Regions from separate parts of the Bacillus sp. NPDC093026 genome, predicted to be linked through region 2. Evidence: riboswitches for the same ligand, from Rfam matches in the RefSeq annotation. Region 2 holds a riboswitch; each other region holds the start of a gene.

Evidence for each region. A riboswitch is a leader RNA that binds a small molecule or an ion and turns the genes downstream of it on or off. The one in region 2 is predicted to bind S-adenosylmethionine.
Region 1: linked by a shared signal. The riboswitch ahead of ACIQCE_RS03875 (bifunctional homocysteine S-methyltransferase/methylenetetrahydrofolate reductase) and the one ahead of ACIQCE_RS05555 (5-methyltetrahydropteroyltriglutamate--homocysteine S-methyltransferase) in region 2 are both predicted to bind S-adenosylmethionine.
Region 3: linked by a shared signal. The riboswitch ahead of ACIQCE_RS01985 (DUF2292 domain-containing protein) and the one ahead of ACIQCE_RS05555 (5-methyltetrahydropteroyltriglutamate--homocysteine S-methyltransferase) in region 2 are both predicted to bind S-adenosylmethionine.
Region 4: linked by a shared signal. The riboswitch ahead of mtnW (2,3-diketo-5-methylthiopentyl-1-phosphate enolase) and the one ahead of ACIQCE_RS05555 (5-methyltetrahydropteroyltriglutamate--homocysteine S-methyltransferase) in region 2 are both predicted to bind S-adenosylmethionine.

The regions. Positions count from the first base shown of each region.
Region 1 covers NZ_JBIVPN010000001.1:753,080-757,661, reverse strand. Annotated here, with positions in the region: gene ACIQCE_RS03885 (IucA/IucC family protein) at 1-158, shown strand, start outside; gene ACIQCE_RS03880 (hypothetical protein) at 228-392, opposite strand; gene ACIQCE_RS03875 (bifunctional homocysteine S-methyltransferase/methylenetetrahydrofolate reductase) at 346-2,217, opposite strand; SAM riboswitch class I at 2,296-2,414, opposite strand; gene ACIQCE_RS03870 (YajQ family cyclic di-GMP-binding protein) at 2,496-2,987, opposite strand; gene ACIQCE_RS03865 (CvfB family protein) at 3,226-4,074, shown strand; gene ACIQCE_RS03860 (DegV family protein) at 4,311-4,582, opposite strand, start outside.
Region 2 covers NZ_JBIVPN010000002.1:133,540-138,121, reverse strand. Annotated here, with positions in the region: gene ACIQCE_RS05570 (helix-turn-helix domain-containing protein) at 1-188, shown strand, start outside; gene ACIQCE_RS05565 (hypothetical protein) at 401-538, opposite strand; gene pepT (peptidase T) at 762-1,994, shown strand; SAM riboswitch class I at 2,738-2,852, shown strand; gene ACIQCE_RS05555 (5-methyltetrahydropteroyltriglutamate--homocysteine S-methyltransferase) at 2,935-4,056, shown strand; gene ACIQCE_RS05550 (energy-coupling factor transporter transmembrane component T family protein) at 4,349-4,582, opposite strand, start outside.
Region 3 covers NZ_JBIVPN010000001.1:392,911-397,492, reverse strand. Annotated here, with positions in the region: gene ACIQCE_RS02000 (dihydroorotate dehydrogenase) at 1-243, shown strand, start outside; gene pyrF (orotidine-5'-phosphate decarboxylase) at 215-946, shown strand; gene pyrE (orotate phosphoribosyltransferase) at 927-1,565, shown strand; SAM riboswitch class I at 1,708-1,813, shown strand; gene ACIQCE_RS01985 (DUF2292 domain-containing protein) at 1,931-2,035, shown strand; gene ACIQCE_RS01980 (phosphoadenylyl-sulfate reductase) at 2,079-2,780, shown strand; gene ACIQCE_RS01975 (sulfate permease) at 2,794-3,858, shown strand; gene sat (sulfate adenylyltransferase) at 3,915-4,582, shown strand, end outside.
Region 4 covers NZ_JBIVPN010000001.1:589,040-593,621, forward strand. Annotated here, with positions in the region: gene ACIQCE_RS02995 (2-hydroxy-3-keto-5-methylthiopentenyl-1-phosphate phosphatase) at 1-659, opposite strand, end outside; gene mtnW (2,3-diketo-5-methylthiopentyl-1-phosphate enolase) at 660-1,877, opposite strand; SAM riboswitch class I at 1,977-2,078, opposite strand; gene ACIQCE_RS03005 (pyridoxal phosphate-dependent aminotransferase) at 2,123-3,313, opposite strand; SAM riboswitch class I at 3,477-3,636, shown strand; gene mtnK (S-methyl-5-thioribose kinase) at 3,718-4,582, shown strand, end outside.

The DNA of each region.
Region 1 (4,582 bases), on a different contig from region 2:
TTGACCTTTTCCAGCCTCAGCTAACAAAGCTTTGTTTAAACCGTAATCGAATGATTGATTATGGCTATGGAGATGGAGACGATCGCCCACATGCGTCAGAGCATGGGAAAGTAACAAATGCGCTTGCACACGTCCTATCATCTGTAGGCGAAAAATAATGAAAGAGCTGTAGACGAATGGTGTCTACAGCTTTCAAGAACCTCCATTCAAAGGAGGTTCGACTATTATTAACACAAAAACAGGGCAAACCAATTTTTCTCTCTGCCTTCATTGAGAAGATGTTGTTCAGCTAATAATTTTTCACTTTTCCTTGTAAGACTAGGTGGTGACCAAACAGCATTTCCATCAAAGACGAGAATTCGTTTCTTTAGCTGTTCCGTGATAGTTGACATGTGCTTTTGCCCCCTTATCTTTCTGGTGAATGTAAGTCGTCAGTTCTGCTGTTAAATCTGATCGAAGGAAAGGTGTAATTAAATAAATGCCATTAAACAGATCACAAGCAGCGTCTATTAAAGAGCGGGCAATCGCTAACCCTTCTGTTCGCTGTTTTTCCTTGTCATCCCCTGCTTTTGCCATGATGTCACGAATCGAGTCAGACAGCTTGATGCCTGGGATTTCATGGTGAATAAATTCTGCATTTCGGCTACTTGTTAAAGGCATAATGCCGATGTAAATCGGTTGATCGAGGTGACGGATTTCCTCATGAATTTTCACAAGCTGTTCCTCTGAATAAACTGGCTGTGAGATGAAATAATCAGCACCGTATTCTACTTTTTTCTCAAGGCGTTTGACGGCTTTATCGATATGACGAACATTTGGATTAAACGCTCCTGCCACGGAAAAATTGGTCTTTTTACCAAGCGGTTTGCCTGAGAAGGAGAGTCCTTCATTAAATTGTTTAATCAGACGGATCAGATCAAAGGACGTTAAATCATAAACAGACGTTGCTCCTGGGAAGTCACCGATTTTTGAAGGGTCGCCTGTAATCGCTAAAATATCGGTTAATCCAAGTGTATCAAGTCCCATCAAATGTGATTGCAATCCGATTAAATTGCGATCTCGACAAGTAATATGAACAAGTGAACGCATATCGAGTTGCTGCTTCAGCAAAGCGCCGCATGCCACATTGCTAATGCGCGGGGTGGCAAGGGAATTATCAGCTAGCGTCAGAGCATCAATGCCTGCTTTCTTTAATTCTTTCGCAGCATTAAGAAATTTTTCAAAGTTGAGCTTCTTTGGCGGGTCCAGTTCCACGATGATTGACCGCTTTTGAATGGCAAGCTCGTCAAGCCCAGGTTCTGTGCGTTGATCTTGGAGTGAAATGCTTTCTTCTTTTAAAATTTTGACTTCTTTTTCTGTGATCGGCGCTAAATCTTTTACAGCTTCCGCCATGGCTCGGATATGCTGAGGGGTCGTTCCGCAACAGCCACCAATAATACGGGCACCTTGATTTCTAAACTCTAGTGCACTCTTTCGAAAATAATCATTATCTGTATCATAGACAAGTCTACCTTTTTCAAGAGATGGGAGACTGCTGTTTGGATAGACAGATAAATAAGAATTTTCAAAAAGTGGCACACCTTCGAGTGCCTGAATCATATGATAGGGACCTAGTCTGCAGTTAATTCCGACGACATCAGCTCCAAGAGAGGATAATTCAGATAAACCGTCATGGAGCGGCGTTCCATCTTGCAGGACACCTTGTTCGTGCATGGATACGTTCATGACAATAGGGAGTTCCGTTTCTTTGCGTGCGATGTGTAGAACCGCCTTTGCTTCTTCGAGGTCGTAATAGGTTTCGAGTAATAGTCCGTCAGGCTGTTCATTTAATAGAAGATACAACTGCTCTCTAAAGCTTCGTTTAATTTCCTCAATGGAGTATGCATTTTTGTTAAACGTTCGAATGCCGCCAATCGTTCCGAGTACATAAGCAGAGCCTGCGGCTGCTTTGGCAATTTGCATAGCTTTTGTATTGATACGTTTCGTTTCTTCTTCTAAACCGTAGCGGGATAGTTTAATATAATTCGCTCCATACGTGTTCGTTTGGATGATGTCAGCTCCCGCCTGTACGTACGCCTCATGTACCCTTTTGACTTCATCTTCCTTTGATAGATTTAATTCTTCAAAGCAGCGATCAATTCCATAAGAATATAAAAGTGTTCCCATTGCTCCATCAGCAATCAGCACGCGGTTTTGTAAATCTTGTAATAGGCCCATTGTATTCCTCCTTATTTCTATGTAACAAAAAAAGCCTTCTGATAAGAAGAAGACTTTTTGAAAGTATCGTAATTCTTCTCCTTATCTTCCAAGCAGTAGCTTGCTGGATTTAGCACCTTGGTTATAGAAAGTGTTTGTCTATTACACCGGTTGCTGAGGCTTCACAGGGCCAGTCCCTCTGCCTCTCTTGATAAGAAAACAATATGAATCTGTCAATGAATTGAACTTCCATTAACTGTATCGAAAAAATCGGAAATAATCAATGGAAAATTTAAAATTTATCGAAAATTTATAAATTGGACATCAATCGGCAAATCAGCTTTGCGAATAAGTGAAATGACTTCCTGTAAATCATCCTTATTTTCCCCTGTCACACGCACTTGATCATCTTGGAATTGAGATTTCACCTTGAGACCAGATTGCTTAATGAGTGTGTTGATTTTTTTAGCATTGTCTTTATCAATTCCGCTAATCAGTTTTGCACGTTGACGTACAGTCCCGCCAAGTGCATGCTCGGTTTTGCCGTAGTCGATATTTTTTGTCGGTACATTTCGTTTAATGAGTTTTGACACAAGCACATCTTTTAGCTGCTCTAGCTTGAAGTCATCGTCAGAGATGAGCACGAGCTCTTCTTTCTCTAATGAAATATCACTTTTACTTCCTTTGTAATCATAACGGTTTTTGATTTCTTTTAAAGCTGCTTGAATGGCGTTTTGCACCTCTGGTAATTCGATCTTCGATACAATGTCAAACGAACTTTCTTTTGCCATGACTCATGACCTCCAAGTATTAGATATTGCGTCTATCTTATCATGCAAATGGGGATAGAAGAAACGTTAGCGTATTGATAGGTCAATGAGCTCAAGCTCTTTCTGTATAAATCACCTACGGATTGTCCACTTTAGCTAACAGAACTAGAGATGTTCATGTGCTAAGAAGTATAGTAGAATAAAGTGAAATCAAATGATGAACGAATGCTCTTTATGGGCAGATAGGAAGGAAGAGAACATGAGACCAGGTGAGCAATTGACCTTGCAAATAGAGAAAGAGATGGAGTATGGATACTTTTTGACAGATGGCGAAGATTCTGTCCTCTTACATCGTAGTGAGATCACAGAAGATATTGAAGATAGAGATGAAGTGGATGTCTATCTATATGTAGATCATGAAGAGAGACTAGCAGCTACAATGAAAAAGCCTATTATTAACGCACATACATACGGCTGGGTTGAAGTCGTTGATGTTGTAGAGGATATGGGCGTATTTGTTGATGTCGGGTTATCAAAGGATGCACTTGTGGCAACAGAACACCTCCCGCCTTTTGAAGAAGCATGGCCCAAAAAAGGAGACCGGCTGTACTGTATGCTGAAAGTCACAAGCTACGGGAGATTGTTCGCAAAACCAGCCACAGAAGATATCATCAGTAAGCTGTTTACCGAAGCACCTAATACCATTATGAACAAAGACATAACAGGGACGATTTACCGCTTGATTGCGACAGGCTCCTTTATGCTTACAGATACAGGAATTAGAGGGTTTATCCATCGCACAGAACGGAAGGAAGAACCAAGACTAGGATCTACTGTCACAGGTCGTGTCATTGCAGTGAAAGAGGATGGAACCGTTAACGTATCTCTCCTTCCTAGAAAACAGGACGCATTATCAGTTGATGCAGAACAGATCTTAACTTATATGAGAAACAGAAATGGTGCGATGCCCTATTGGGACAAAAGTGACCCAGATGATATTCGCGAAAGATTTCAAATGAGTAAGGCCGCTTTTAAACGAGCATTAGGTCACTTGATGAAAAATGGTCTAATTGATCAAAAAGAAGGCTGGACATATGAGAAAAAGTGAGCAGTTGCTCACTCAGGCTGTCGAGATTTTCTCGACAGCCTGATTTTTCCACTTATCATTGAAACAACATCACCGAAATCCGATAAAAAAGAGTAAGTTGATAAAAGGAGTGTGTGGATGATTGTGCTCGCCTCATGCAGCAATCAACAGGAAGAACGACCGAAATCAAATATGTAGCGGATTGGCGTCATGCTGACAGACTAGGGTCTCCCCTACGTATATAGGGAAGGGTGCTTTTATGATGGGTTGCCTGTAAAAAAGATTGCAAGCGTTCCAGGTCCTGAATGAGACCCAACGGCTGCACCAATGATATTGATATCAATATCTTTTGGATGAAATGCTGTTTCTATCAATTGTCTCATATCCTCTGCAAGTACAGGGTCATCGCCATGGCTGATCCCAACAGTTTGATTTGACCAGTCTGTTCCACGCTCTTTCATCAGTTCGATAATTCGTTTGAGTAGTTTTTTACGTCCTCGGATTTTCTCAAGCGGAACAAGCTTTCCAT
Region 2 (4,582 bases):
ATACGTCCATTGATTTTTTACTTGGTAGAACGGACGAGCCAGAGTTCCAACGTAACATCTCTGATATCAAAATTGAACTAACGGAAGCAAAAGAAGGAACCGTCCTCGTAGATGGCGTTCCACTAACCGATGAAGACATTAAACAGCTTGTTGCCTTTATTCGGGCGAAAAACACTCTGAAAGTATAAAATAAAAGAGAGGCACCCTTTACATGGTCCTCTCTTTTATGCTTATTATATCAGTGGTTCTATCCCTTTATGTATCACCTGATTTGCTTGATCAATGGTGTCATTGGCTGCTTTCACACCTTACCCGCTAGCTCAAATGCTTTTTTCCCTTAATCCACTACAGCATGAATCCGGGTCCTTTCAAAACACCGCAATGTTACATGCCATAGTCTTTATATCCCTTCTTCTCTTTTCCTCTCGTCTTTTTCGCTCAAGCTCTTCCCATTCTCGAATTTCCGCTTCGACTGCCGAATCTCTTCAGCCGCTTCCTGAAACTTTTGAGTGAGCGCAAGCGTTTGACTTGAATCCAACTTTCGCACCCCTTTCCCAATTTAACGTACAAATGGATGATTTTATATGTTCTCATTATAAATAAAAAGACACCAAAAAAATCACTCTAAAAAACCATTCAGCACATCACCTAATCAAAGTAGGCCTTTTTCCTCTCTATTTTCCAGTGAAAACCTTTCTTGTTATGAAGCGCATTCAAGACATGATAAAATGGTGGTATTCTACAAAAGGAGTGACGTATAGATGAGAGAGGAAATGATTGAACGTTTCACAAACTATGTGAAAGTTGATACCCAGTCTGATGCAAATCAAGAAAGTTGCCCATCCACTGAAGGACAATTGAACTTAGCTAGACAGCTTGTCGATGAAATGAAAGCAATCGGGATTCAAGAAGTGACAATGGATGAGAACGGTTATGTCATGGGAACAATACCATCCAATACAGATAAAGAAGTACCGACCATTGGCTTCCTAGCTCATATCGACACAGCGACGGACTTCACCGGTAAGAATGTGAAACCACAGATTCATGAGAACTATCAGGGCGGCGACATCACGTTAAATGAAGAGCTACATATCGTTTTATCTCCAAAACAGTTTCCTAATTTACAAAAGTACCAAGGACATACGATCATTACCACTGATGGCACAACCTTGCTTGGTGCAGATAACAAGGCGGGCATTGCAGAGATTATGACCGCCATGCATTACCTCATTCAGCATCCAGAGATCAAGCATGGCAAGATTCGAGTTGCCTTCACACCGGATGAAGAAATCGGAAGGGGACCGCACAAGTTTGATGTCGATGCATTTGGCGCTTCCTATGCTTATACGATTGATGGCGGACCGCTTGGAGAGCTTCAATATGAAAGCTTCAACGCAGCAGGTGCGAAAGTGTCCATTCAAGGAAACAACGTCCATCCAGGAACAGCGAAAAACAAGATGGTCAGTGCTGCTAAAATCGGGATGCTTTTTCACAACAAGCTTCCTTCTGATGAATCTCCAGAGTATACAGAGGGGTATGAAGGCTTTTTCCACTTGACGAAGTTTGTGGGAGAAGTGGAAGAAGCAGAGCTACAGTATATTATTCGAGATTTTGATAAAGAAACATTCAACAATCGCAAAGCACTCTTTGAAAAGATTGCAAATGACTTAAGAGCTGTCTACGGCGAAAAGAGCATCACGCTCAAGATTCAGGATCAATATTATAATATGAAAGAAAAAATTGAGCCGGTGAAACATATTGTGGATATCGCCTATGAAGCGATGGAAAACCTATCAGTGACACCTATTATTGAACCAATTCGCGGCGGAACAGACGGCTCTCAGCTTTCATACAAAGGACTTCCAACACCAAATATCTTTACAGGCGGAGAGAACTTCCACGGCAAATATGAATTTATCTCTGTTGAAAATATGCTCAAAGCAACAGAAGTCATCGTAGAAATAGCGCGTTTATTTGAAGAAAAAGCATAAAATATGTTTACAACCGTTCCTGTTCGGGAACGGTTTTTTAATAAAAGTTTACAATTTTCTGAAACTTTTATGACACTGATTCGTACTAATAAAGACAACCCCAGAAAAATTCTTCTTGACGAATGAAATAATTGGAAATATAATAGTTAAAAACAACCAGTATTTTATACCTAAATTAGCAGATGTACTAAACCAAAAGAACTAAGTCACTTCTGCTTTTTATTTTCAGTTATAAACATCACTCACCCTGTCTATACTTAAAGAATAGGATGAATTGGAGGAATGTCATATGATCATTTTGTTCATTATCGCTTCACTTTGTTGCTACTTACTTTTCTCTTTCAAAAAAGATAACCGCACCCAAAAACGAAAAAATGCAGATCTCTCGGAGTTTGAAATCTTTCGTATCCGCCGCCATTACAATGGCAAACGCCAACACCCTTTAAACAATGCACCCAAACAAGTATAGAGTAAAGAAAGAGTCTCCCACGTGGCTCTTTTCAGATAATGGACAAAGGGCTAAATAAGTATCATTTTAGCCCTTTGTTTTCTTTTTAGCGTGACCTGAAAACCTGAAGTCTGGATGATTGCCGTCAGTATCACGATCTCACGGCTTCTGCGTCGGACTAGCCGGTGTCCTCATTGCTGATTGATTCATGTAGAAAAATAAATTGAAAAATCATTGACTTTTCCTCAAAAAGGTTGAATAATTGTGTTTATTAAGAAAATTGAATCAAAAGGTAACCTTATTAAGAGTGGTGGAGGGACTGGCCCTGCGAAACCCGGCAACCGCTGTTCCTTGGAACAGAATGGTGCTAATTCCTTAAACAAGCATATGTGCTTGTTTGAAGATAAGGCAGAGATCTTACAGTATATGATGCTCTTCCTTATCAAAGGAAGGGCTTTTTTATTTTGAACTCAAGGAAAGAAGGGATTCACTATGACTAAAGTGCAAACAACCGGAAAGAAAACAAAAAAACCGCCGTTTCGCGCAGATCAAGTAGGCAGTTTGCTTCGATCTAACCGCATTAAAGAAGCACGCCGGCAAAGAACAGCCGGTACGCTGACAGCAGATCAGCTTCGGCAAATTGAAAATGAAGAAATCACACGAATTGTTGAAAAACAAAAAGAGATTGGGCTAGAGGTTGTCACAGATGGAGAGTTCAGACGTGCTTGGTGGCATTTTGATTTCCTTGAAGGGCTTGATGGAGTCGAAGGCTTTGAAGCAGATCAGGGCATTCAATTCCACAACACAACAACAAAAGCACGAGGCATTAAAGTGACGGACAAAATTGACTTTACAGATCATCCGATGCTAGAGGATTATCGTTTTCTTCACAGCATTGCAGGTAACCATACGGCTAAAATGACCATCCCAAGCCCAAATATGCTCTTTTTCCGTGGGAAGCTAGAAGAAGGTGTGTACGACCATTTAGATGATTTCCACCATGATGTCGCACAAGCCTATAAAAAAGCAATTCACGCCTTCTATGATGCTGGCTGTCGCTACTTACAATTAGACGATACTGCATGGGCTGTGTTCTTTTCTGAAAAAGGTCATGAACAAATTAAAGCCTTTGGTCGTGAGGCAGATGAGCTCCGTGAGTCGTTTGCTAAAACAATCAATGAGGCCGTTGCTGATCGTCCAGACGATTTAGTCGTCACTATGCACATTTGCCGTGGTAATTTCAAATCAACTTGGGCGGCTGAAGGTGGTTATGAGGCGGCGGCAGAAACGATCTTTGATGGTTTAGACTTGGATGGTCTTTTCCTCGAGTTCGACGATGAGCGTTCAGGTGGGTTCGAGCCCCTTCGATATGTCAAAAATCCAAACCTTCAAATCGTTCTTGGACTTGTGACATCAAAGTACGGTGAGCTTGAGCCTGCTGAACAAATCAAAAAGCGAATCGAAGAAGCGACTCAATATGTGAACATCAACCAAATTTGTCTGAGTCCACAATGCGGATTCGCTTCCACTGAAGAAGGAAATCTGTTGACAGAAGAACAGCAATGGGAAAAGTTGCGCCATGTAATCGAGATTGCTGACCAAGTGTGGGAATAGGTTGATCTACTTAAAACCTGATACAACCAAGAAAAGGACCGCTTACGGTTCTTTCTTTTCTTTGATAAAGTTGTTTGATTATATTTCTTCGTGGTAAAGTGAAAATATAAATATTTACCAATTTATCCAAAACGAAAGGCGACATCAATTAAGTTTAAAAATATTAACTCTCACTCTAATACCGTCAGTTCTTTATATGATCTATTACAGCCTGCAATGTGTACTAATATCAACCAAATGACCTAAGACATATAAAAAGCCCACATTCTATTAAAAGATTGTGGGTGTGTTTTTAAAAAAAGAGCATACATAATAGGACACTGACCACTATGAATAAAAGATACATATAGTCGATCCAGGATGTGCTGATGACATGATAATACGTTCGCTCCCTCGTCCCTGTGAAGCCTCTTGCTTCCATCGCAATGGCAATGCGTTCTGACTTTCGTACACCTTGTGTAAAAAGGGGCACTGCATAGCGAATAAAGGCCTTCCAGCCGCTTTTTTGCTTGTATCCTCTAATTTT
Region 3 (4,582 bases), on a different contig from region 2:
CAGGCTGTTCGTATCCCGATTATTGGGATGGGCGGGGTTCAACATGCAGAAGATGTGCTTGAATTCCTACTGGCAGGCGCAAGTGCTGTAGCTGTTGGAACAGCCAATTTCGTGAATCCATTCGTTTGTCCAGAAATCATTGAAGATCTGCCTAAAGTTCTGGCGGCTCATGGTTATTCATCAGTAGAGGAATGTATCGGAAGGAGCTGGAAGCATGAAGCATTTGCCAATCATCGCACTTGATTTTCCATCAGGGAGCGAGGCGCTTGCCTTTTTAGATCTATTTGAAGGGAAGCCATTATTTGTGAAGGTTGGCATGGAGCTTTTTTACCAAGAAGGTCCTGCCATAATTGAAACACTGAAACAAAAAAATTGCCGTATTTTCCTTGACTTGAAATTACATGACATTCCAACAACGGTTCAAAAAGCCATGAACCGGCTTGCAGCACTTGGGGTGGATTTGGTTAATGTCCATGCTGCAGGCGGAAAAAGAATGATGCAAGCAGCGGTAGAGGGTCTTGAAAGCGGAACATCAGCTGGACAAAGTAGACCGAACATTATTGCAGTGACTCAGCTCACAAGTACGTCAGAAGACATCATGAAAAAAGAAATACTCATTGATCGTCCACTTGAGGAGACCGTGCTTCATTACGGACAAATGGCATACGAGAGCGGACTAGACGGTGTTGTGTGCTCTGTACATGAATCAAAGGCCATTCATGAGCATATCTCACCATCCTTTCTCACCGTCACACCAGGTATTCGTTTGCCAAATGATCAAACCGATGACCAAAAGCGTGTAGCCACACCTGCTTTTGCAAAAGAACAAGGTGTTTCACAAATTGTTGTGGGGAGATCGATCACCAAAGCAGCAAATCCAATTGCAGCCTATCATCAAATGATCAAAGAGTGGGAGAGACAGCCGTATGAAAACGAAAATTGCTAAACATTTATTACAAATCAAAGCCGTCTCCTTAAAACCAGATGCACCATTCACGTGGGCAAGCGGTATTAAATCACCGATTTACTGCGATAATCGCCTGACATTATCGTACCCTAACGTCAGAAATGACATCGCTGAAGGACTTAAAGATCTCATTCAAACTTATTTTGAGGGAGCAGAAGTGATAGCCGGTACTGCAACGGCCGGAATCCCGCATGCGGCATTGGTGGCAGATCGTCTAAATTTGCCTATGTGTTATGTGAGAAATAAGCCAAAAGCACATGGAAAAGGAAATCAGATCGAAGGAGCGGTAACGACTGGTCAAAAGGTTGTTGTCGTAGAAGATCTCATTTCAACTGGAGGGAGCGTCCTTGAAGTTGTCGCCGCCCTTCAAGATGAGGGCTGTGAAGTGCTTGGAGTTGCGGCCATTTTCACATATGGATTGCCAAAAGCAGTTGCTGCTTTTGCGGAAAAAGACATTCCATATGTCACACTGACAGACTATGATGCGTTGACAGATGCGGCGCTTGAGCTAAGAGCCATCGAGCCATCTGCTATGAATAAACTTAAACGCTGGAGACAAGACCCTTCCTCTGAATCTTGGATGGAAGAGACGCTCTAACAATGCTGTGCCCAGATGCACGGCTTTTTTCATGTGGGTTTAAAATAGTAAAATAGACCCAAATGTGAATAAAAACTAATCCTATCAATAAAGTCGGGTTGACTTTTGTTTGAATTGTGTTAATATTTAATACAAATTAAAACTCTTATCCAGAGAGGTGGAGGGACTGGCCCGATGAAACCCAGCAACCTGCTATCCTGAGCAAGGTGCTACTTCCTGCAAAATGATTCTATTTTGAAAGATAAGGAAATCGTGAGCTTCCTCGTCTTTCTTTCGGATTGAAAGAAAGTTTTTTTATTTTTAATGGTGAGGAGGAAGAGGAGATGGAAGTGAAACAAAACCAGGATGAAGACTTAGTGAAAAACATGCAAGAATTGATTGGAGATATGAAATTCGGTTCAATCACATTGATTGTTCAAGACGGTCAAATAATTCAAGTAGAGAAAAATGAAAAAATCAGATTGAAGTAGTGCGCTATAGCAATATGAGCAATACTCCGGAAGGGGAGAAACAATGTTAACTTATGAAAATTGGCAAGAGCCGTCCATTACATTTCAAGAGGACGATATGTATAAAGGAGCCCTATCTGTGCTGAAATGGGCGTACGGTCATTATGGTGATCAGCTCGTTTATGCATGTAGCTTCGGTATAGAAGGCATTGTCTTGATTGATTTAATCGCTAAAGTCAAAAAAGATGCGAGAATTGTCTTTTTAGATACAGGACTACATTTCAAAGAGACTTACGAGACAATTGATGCGGTGAAGGAAAGATACCCTGGATTAGATATTGTGATGAAAACACCTGATCTGACAGTTGAACAGCAGAATGAACAGCATGGTGACAAACTGTGGGAAACAAATCCTCAAAGCTGTTGCCATATGCGGAAGGTCATTCCCTTGCAAGAAGCATTATCAGGCTATCCGGCTTGGCTTTCTGGCTTAAGAAGAGAGCAGTCACCAAAAAGAGCAGGTACAAACTTTTTAAATAAGGATGATAAATTCCAATCAGTAAAAGTGTGTCCGCTCATCCACTGGACTTGGAAAGATATATGGAGATATGCATCAAAGCAGGAACTTGCTTATAATCCGCTACATGATCGAGGATACCCAAGTATTGGCTGTGCACCATGTACACAACCAGCCTTCACTGCAGATGATCTGCGTTCTGGAAGATGGGCTGGAACAGCAAAGACGGAGTGCGGATTACATGAATAAGGGAGCATAATTAATGGAAATCGCTGCAATTTTATTTAGTTTATTCTTTGCTTTAAATATTGGCGCAAGCGGAGCAGCAGCTTCTATGGGAATTGCGTATGGATCAGGAGCGATTCAAAAACCGCTTTATGCACTCATCGTTTGTGCTGGAGGTATTTTAGCAGGTTCAGTGATTGGCGGCGGTGAAGTTGTCAAAACCATCAGTTCTGGTATTATGCCAGAATCTGTGATTACACTTGAAATTGTTTGCATTATCATTGGTTCCGCTGCATTATCATTATTTATTGCGAATCTGATGGCCATCCCGCTATCCACAAGTGAAGTAACGGTTGGAGCTGTTGTTGGTGTTGCCGTGGCATACAAAGTATTGTTTGTAAAATCCATTTTAGTGATCGTCGCATTTTGGATCATTATTCCACTCATTGCTTTTGCTTTCACGTTTACTGTGATCAAAATCATCAGACTGTTCCCAAAACACACATTATCTAAAAAAGGTGTCGGCATTCTTTCTATCGCTTTAATCATCAGTGGCTTTCTAGAGGCTTTTTCAGCTGGTATGAACAATGTTGCCAATGCTGTAGGTCCGCTAGTGGCATCAGGGGTCCTGTCAGTAGGGCAAGGTACACTTTACGGGGGGATATTTGTCGCGCTTGGTGCACTTTTACTCGGTAGGAGAGTACTTGAAACAAATGGTAAGAAAATCACACGATATCAAACAGGTGAAGGCATCTTACTCTCTAGTACCGGTGCTGGACTTGTCATTGTGAGCTCTATTTTCGGCTTGCCTGTACCACTTACCCAAATCACCTCTTCATCAATTATTGGTCTTGGGATGGCAAAGGGTGGACCGAACATTTTTCATAAACATGTCGTGAAAAAGATGCTGAAAGTCTGGGTTGTTTCTCCATTCTTATCACTCAGCTTGTCTTATTTGCTGGTAAGCTTTTTCTTAAAAGGAGACTATTATTCTATCTTTATCATGATGAGTGTGTTATTTGCTTCACTCGGCGCATTAAGTCTGATGAAGGCAGTCAAAAATGAAAGCAACTCCATCCATGAACAAGGCGGCGGCATTTAACGATAAATCTGACTATTAACATCTAATAACTTGAACATTGAGAGGAAGATGAACAAATGAGTTTAACACCACATGGTGGCGTATTAATTAATCGAGTAAATGAAGAATATGATTTAAGCACAGCAGAGAAGGAAATCGAACTGGATACGATCTCTTTTGCAGACCTTGAACTGATTGCAATCGGCGGGTATAGTCCAATTGAAGGCTTTTTAACAAAAGCCGATTATGAAGCCGTTGTGAGCGACATGAGACTAGCAAGTGGTGTTGTTTGGTCTCTTCCTATTACTCTTCCAGTCACAAAGGAAAAGGCAGCGGAAATTCGTAAGGGAGATATCGTCCGTTTATCTTACAATGGAACAGTTTACGGGATACTTGAGGTGGAAGATCAATACACGCCAGATAAGGAAAAAGAAGCTGTGAATGTGTATAAAACAAATGATCGGAATCATCCAGGGGTGAAAAAATTATTTGAGCGCGGTGACACATATATTGGTGGTAAAATTACACTGACCAAGCGTAGCGAAAAGCCATTCCCTCAATTCACCTATGAACCAGAAGAGACAAGAAGACATTTTAAAGAAAATGGTTGGAAAACGATTGTCGGTTTCCAAACGAGAAATCCAGTACATCGTGCCCATGAATATATTCAAAAAACAGCACTTGAGACAGTAGATGGTTTATTTTTAAATCCGCTGGTTGGTGAAACAAAAGCCGATGATATCCC
Region 4 (4,582 bases), on a different contig from region 2:
TTTTTCACTTCCTTTATTTGAACAAATTGCGCTTTTACATCAACAAATGTTTCATATTCTTTATGTATGAGGCCTAGATTTCTACATTCATTCAGCAAATAATCACGAGCAAACGTCAGATCAGCACATTTTGCTGCCTCAATATCTGTCACTGAATCTCCAATCACGACAATGAAATCATTCTCATGTGCGAGCTTTCGAATAATCGATGGCTTACAGCAGCCACAACCATTTTGACATTGTGAATCACAGGCATGAGGCCATTCAATTTGAATGTTCTTTTCCTTAAACGACGCGTGATTACAATAAATGTGTTCTTTTTCCACAATGCCTTCGAGTACAGGATACACAAAAAAGTCCATACCGCCGCTTAAGACATAAAAGGGTATCTCTGCTTTTTTTAAATAAGCGACAAATTGTTCGAAGCCTTCTCGAATGTTTGTATCATGTAGAATAAACGACTGAATGGCTTCCTTCTGCTCACTATTCAATAAACGAAACATGCGTCCGACGCCTTCTTTGATCGTGATCTCCTTTGACAGGACGCCATCTTTCAGCTGCGCCCATTCACTTGGAGCAAACTGCTTCATAATGCGAATAATATTATCATTTGTTGTAATCGTACCGTCAAAATCACAACATACAATTGGCTTTTTCATTTAATCTGCTACCCTTCCCCAAAGATCAAGTGCTGCTTTTAAATCTTGACAAGATGACGCCTTCTCTTCTATTGGCTCACCACTTAAAACAGCGGCGATCATTGATCTAAATGCTTTTCCTCCACCGATGGCTCCGCGCGGATGTCCATGGATACCTCCGCCTGCATTGATCACATGATCTAACCCAAAATCTCTGATTAATAGCGGCACCATTCCTGGATGAATACCCGCTGATGGAACAGGGAATGTTTTTTGAACAGTGTCCTCTTTCACGCAAGCTTCATAGATGCCTCGTGCATCTTCTTTCGGAAGTGCGACTGACCCATAAGGAGATGGAAAAAGACTAAAATCGGCACCAGCATATCGATTTAATTTACCTAAAAGAAGAGAATGCGAGAATCCATATTCAGGAGATGATGTAAATGCACCGCTCACCGCTGGATGCGCCATGATGGGGACATGAATCTCTTGGTCTTCCGCTAAGCTCTGCATCACATCAAGTCCGTAAGCAAATACATTGAATAATAGCGCATCTGCTCCAAGTTCAACTGCTTTTCGAGCTCGATCTCTCAAGTCAAAGGTTCTGCCAGTTAAATTGACTGCATAAAGCGTGCGGCGTCCTGTCTCTTCATACGTTTCATTTAGGATCTTTTTTCCTTCTTTGATACGTTCTTCAAATGGCGTCAATGGGTTTTCAAATAAAATTTCGTCATCTTTGATTAAGTCAACACCGCCTAAAGCCTGCAAACGAAGCTGTTCTTTTAAATCCTGCATATCACGACCGATCACACCTTTAAAAATACTCATTAAAAGCGGTCGTTCAAAAGCATTCAGTTTGCTTCGTATGCCCTCAATTCCAAACACCGGTCCAGGTAGGCTTCGCTTAAACGCTGTCGAAAATTCTATGTCGGCAAGCTTCACTTTCCCATCAAGTGAAAGCTTCCCAAAAATAGTCGTCAAAACGGCTGGTAAATCAGTCGAAAAATTGGCTTCAGGATAACCAATTGTCACTTCTGATTGAACAAGACCATTTTCTCGCACAGATTTTTCCTTTACTTCGATCACGCGGCCTTTATGTTTTTTTAGTTGATCCTTCTTTAATTGCGGCAAATCCGTCCATGATCCGACCGTTAATCCAAGTGCGATTTGCTCTGCTTTCTGGTCAATTTGTTCATCCTCTTGGTGTGTTAATACATATGTTGCTAGTAATTCACTCACTAGGAATCCCCTTTCTATCGCGTCCTCTATATGTTCAATAAAAAAACCTCTTCAAGTGCTAGGGTAGCGCCATAAAGAGGTTTCGTTTCATTCATCTGAATCTTATCTCTCAGCGCCTGCTGCAAGAATTAGCACCGTGCTTCTTGGAAGTCGGTTGCCGGGCTTCATTGGGCTAGTCCCTCTGCCTACTCTTGATAAGAATATTCAATTTTCTTACATATTGCCTGAATTATCGCATCGTTTTTTTATGTTGTCAATGACTTTTTTTCAAATAGACGCAATGAAGCAATCCGTTTAGCTGCTTCCTTTAACCGCTCCTCACTTGTCAAAAGCCCGACTCTGACATAGCCTTCACCATGAAGACCAAAGCCATTTCCCGGCGCAACTGCAACATGCACTTTCTCTAATAACAAGTCAGAAAAGGATTCAGATGTATAACCTTCAGGCACCTTTAACCATGCAAAAAAAGAGCCCCTTGGTGCACGTACCTCCCAGCCGATCTCTCTGATTGCATTAATCCATGTATTTCGTCTTTTCTCGTATCGATCATTTTGCACTTGCACACAGGTTTGATCACTTAATAGAGCCTCTGCCGCTGCATCTTGAGTCGCCTTAAAAAGTGAAACAAACATATGGTCCTGAAAAAGCTCAATGGCTTCTATTACAGATGGATTTCCTGCTGCAAAACCAACTCGCCAGCCTGCCATATTATAAGTTTTTGAAAATGTATAGATTTCAATCCCCGTCTCTTTTGCTCCGTCCGTTTGTAAAAAGCTGATTGGCTTTTCTCCATCAAATCCGATGGCGCCATAAGCAAAATCATGGACAACACAAATATTGTGATCTTTCGCTAGATGAATGGTTTTTTCAAAGAACGCACGACTTGCAATAGCGCCAGTCGGATTGTTTGGATAATTTAAGTACATCAATTTTGCTTTTTCCTTATGATCTTTTGACAATAGATCATAATTAGGCAAAAAATCATTTTCTTCAAGAAGTGGCATTGTGACCATTTCAGCTCCAGCGAGCACTACGCCTGACCAATAATCAGGGTAGCCTGGGTCTGGGACTAGCACAGTATCTCCAGGATTCAGTAAACATTGTGGCAACTCAACAAGTCCCGCCTTACCGCCAAATAAAATTGCAATCTCAGTCTCAGGATCTAGCGTGACGCCATATTCTCTTAGATAAAATGCAGCGGCCGCCTTCTTTAGCTTCGCTGTTCCACGAAATGAGGAGTATTGGTGATTCTCTGGCTTCTCTACCGCTGCTTGCATTGCTTTGACAATATGCGGCGGTGTCGGCTGATCAGGATTTCCCTGTCCTAAATTAATCACATCTGCCCCAGCCTGAAGTTTCTTTTGGACTTTTTGAACGAGCGAAGCAAAAAACTGTTCAGGCAATTTTTTCAAAACATCTGATTGTTGGAATTCCATATTTTCACCTTCTATTCAAGTTACATGACAATACACTCACTGTAATGGATTGTTTTATGAATTGTAAAGCAATTTTGAAAAAAGATTGACATGCGAAGAGTCGCTCTGATAATATCTTGAATTAAGAAATGCGTACATGAATTGAACAATTACATATTGATTTCTCTTATCGAGAGTTGGGCGAGGGAATTGGCCTTTTGACCCCAACAGCAACCGACCGTTAATACCATTGTGAAGTGGGGCGTAGCAATATAAGCGCCAAGACAATTGTCTTGTAGGGCACGGTGCTAATTCCATCAGACGTATGTGCTGAGAGATAAGAGGGGCTTTGAACACATAGATCACTATCAAGCCTCTTTCTCTCGGGAGAAAGAGGTTTTTTATATGATTTGGAGGGGAAGCAATTGGTAACACTTACGGCATCATACGAAGAATTAACAGAGAGCTCGGCTATTGCACTTGCCATTAGACTAGGTTTAATACAGGAAAGCAGCCATTTGACATGTACTGAAATTGGCGACGGAAATTTAAATTATGTCTTTCATATCTTTGATCACAAACATCAAAAAGGACTCATTCTCAAGCAGGCCTTACCTTACGCAAAGGTCGTTGGGGAAAGCTGGCCACTTACATTAGATCGCGCAAGAATTGAAAGTGCCGCGCTCATTAAACAATCTGAATACGTACCACATCTTGTACCAGAAGTCTATTATTCTGATACAACTCTTGCTGTCACTGCAATGGAAGACCTTTCACACCTAGAAATCGTCAGAAAAGGGCTAATTGCCGGAAAAAACTATCCGCACTTATCAGATCATGTTGGAGAATTTTTAGGTAAAACGCTTTTTTATACATCTGACTTTGCAACAAATCCTAAAATCAAAAAACAGTATGTTAAGCAATTCACAAACCCAGATCTTTGTGACATAACAGAAAAGCTTGTCTTTACGGACCCTTTCTTCAATAGTGAAACAAATGACTTTGAAGAGGAGTTAAGAGAAGAAGTTGAAAAACTATGGGCAGATTTAGAATTGCAGGCCAAAGCAGCAGAGCTGAAGCGAATCTTTTTGACCTCGGCTGAAACACTTGTCCATGGAGATCTTCATACAGGCAGTATATTTGCGAGCGATCATGAAACAAAGGTGATTGATCCAGAGTTCGCTTTTTACGGTCCATTTGGATTCGATATTGGACAATTTATAGCGAACTTGCTCTTAAATGCTTTATCTCGTGAAAACGAAAAAGATCAACAGCCACTTTTTGACCATG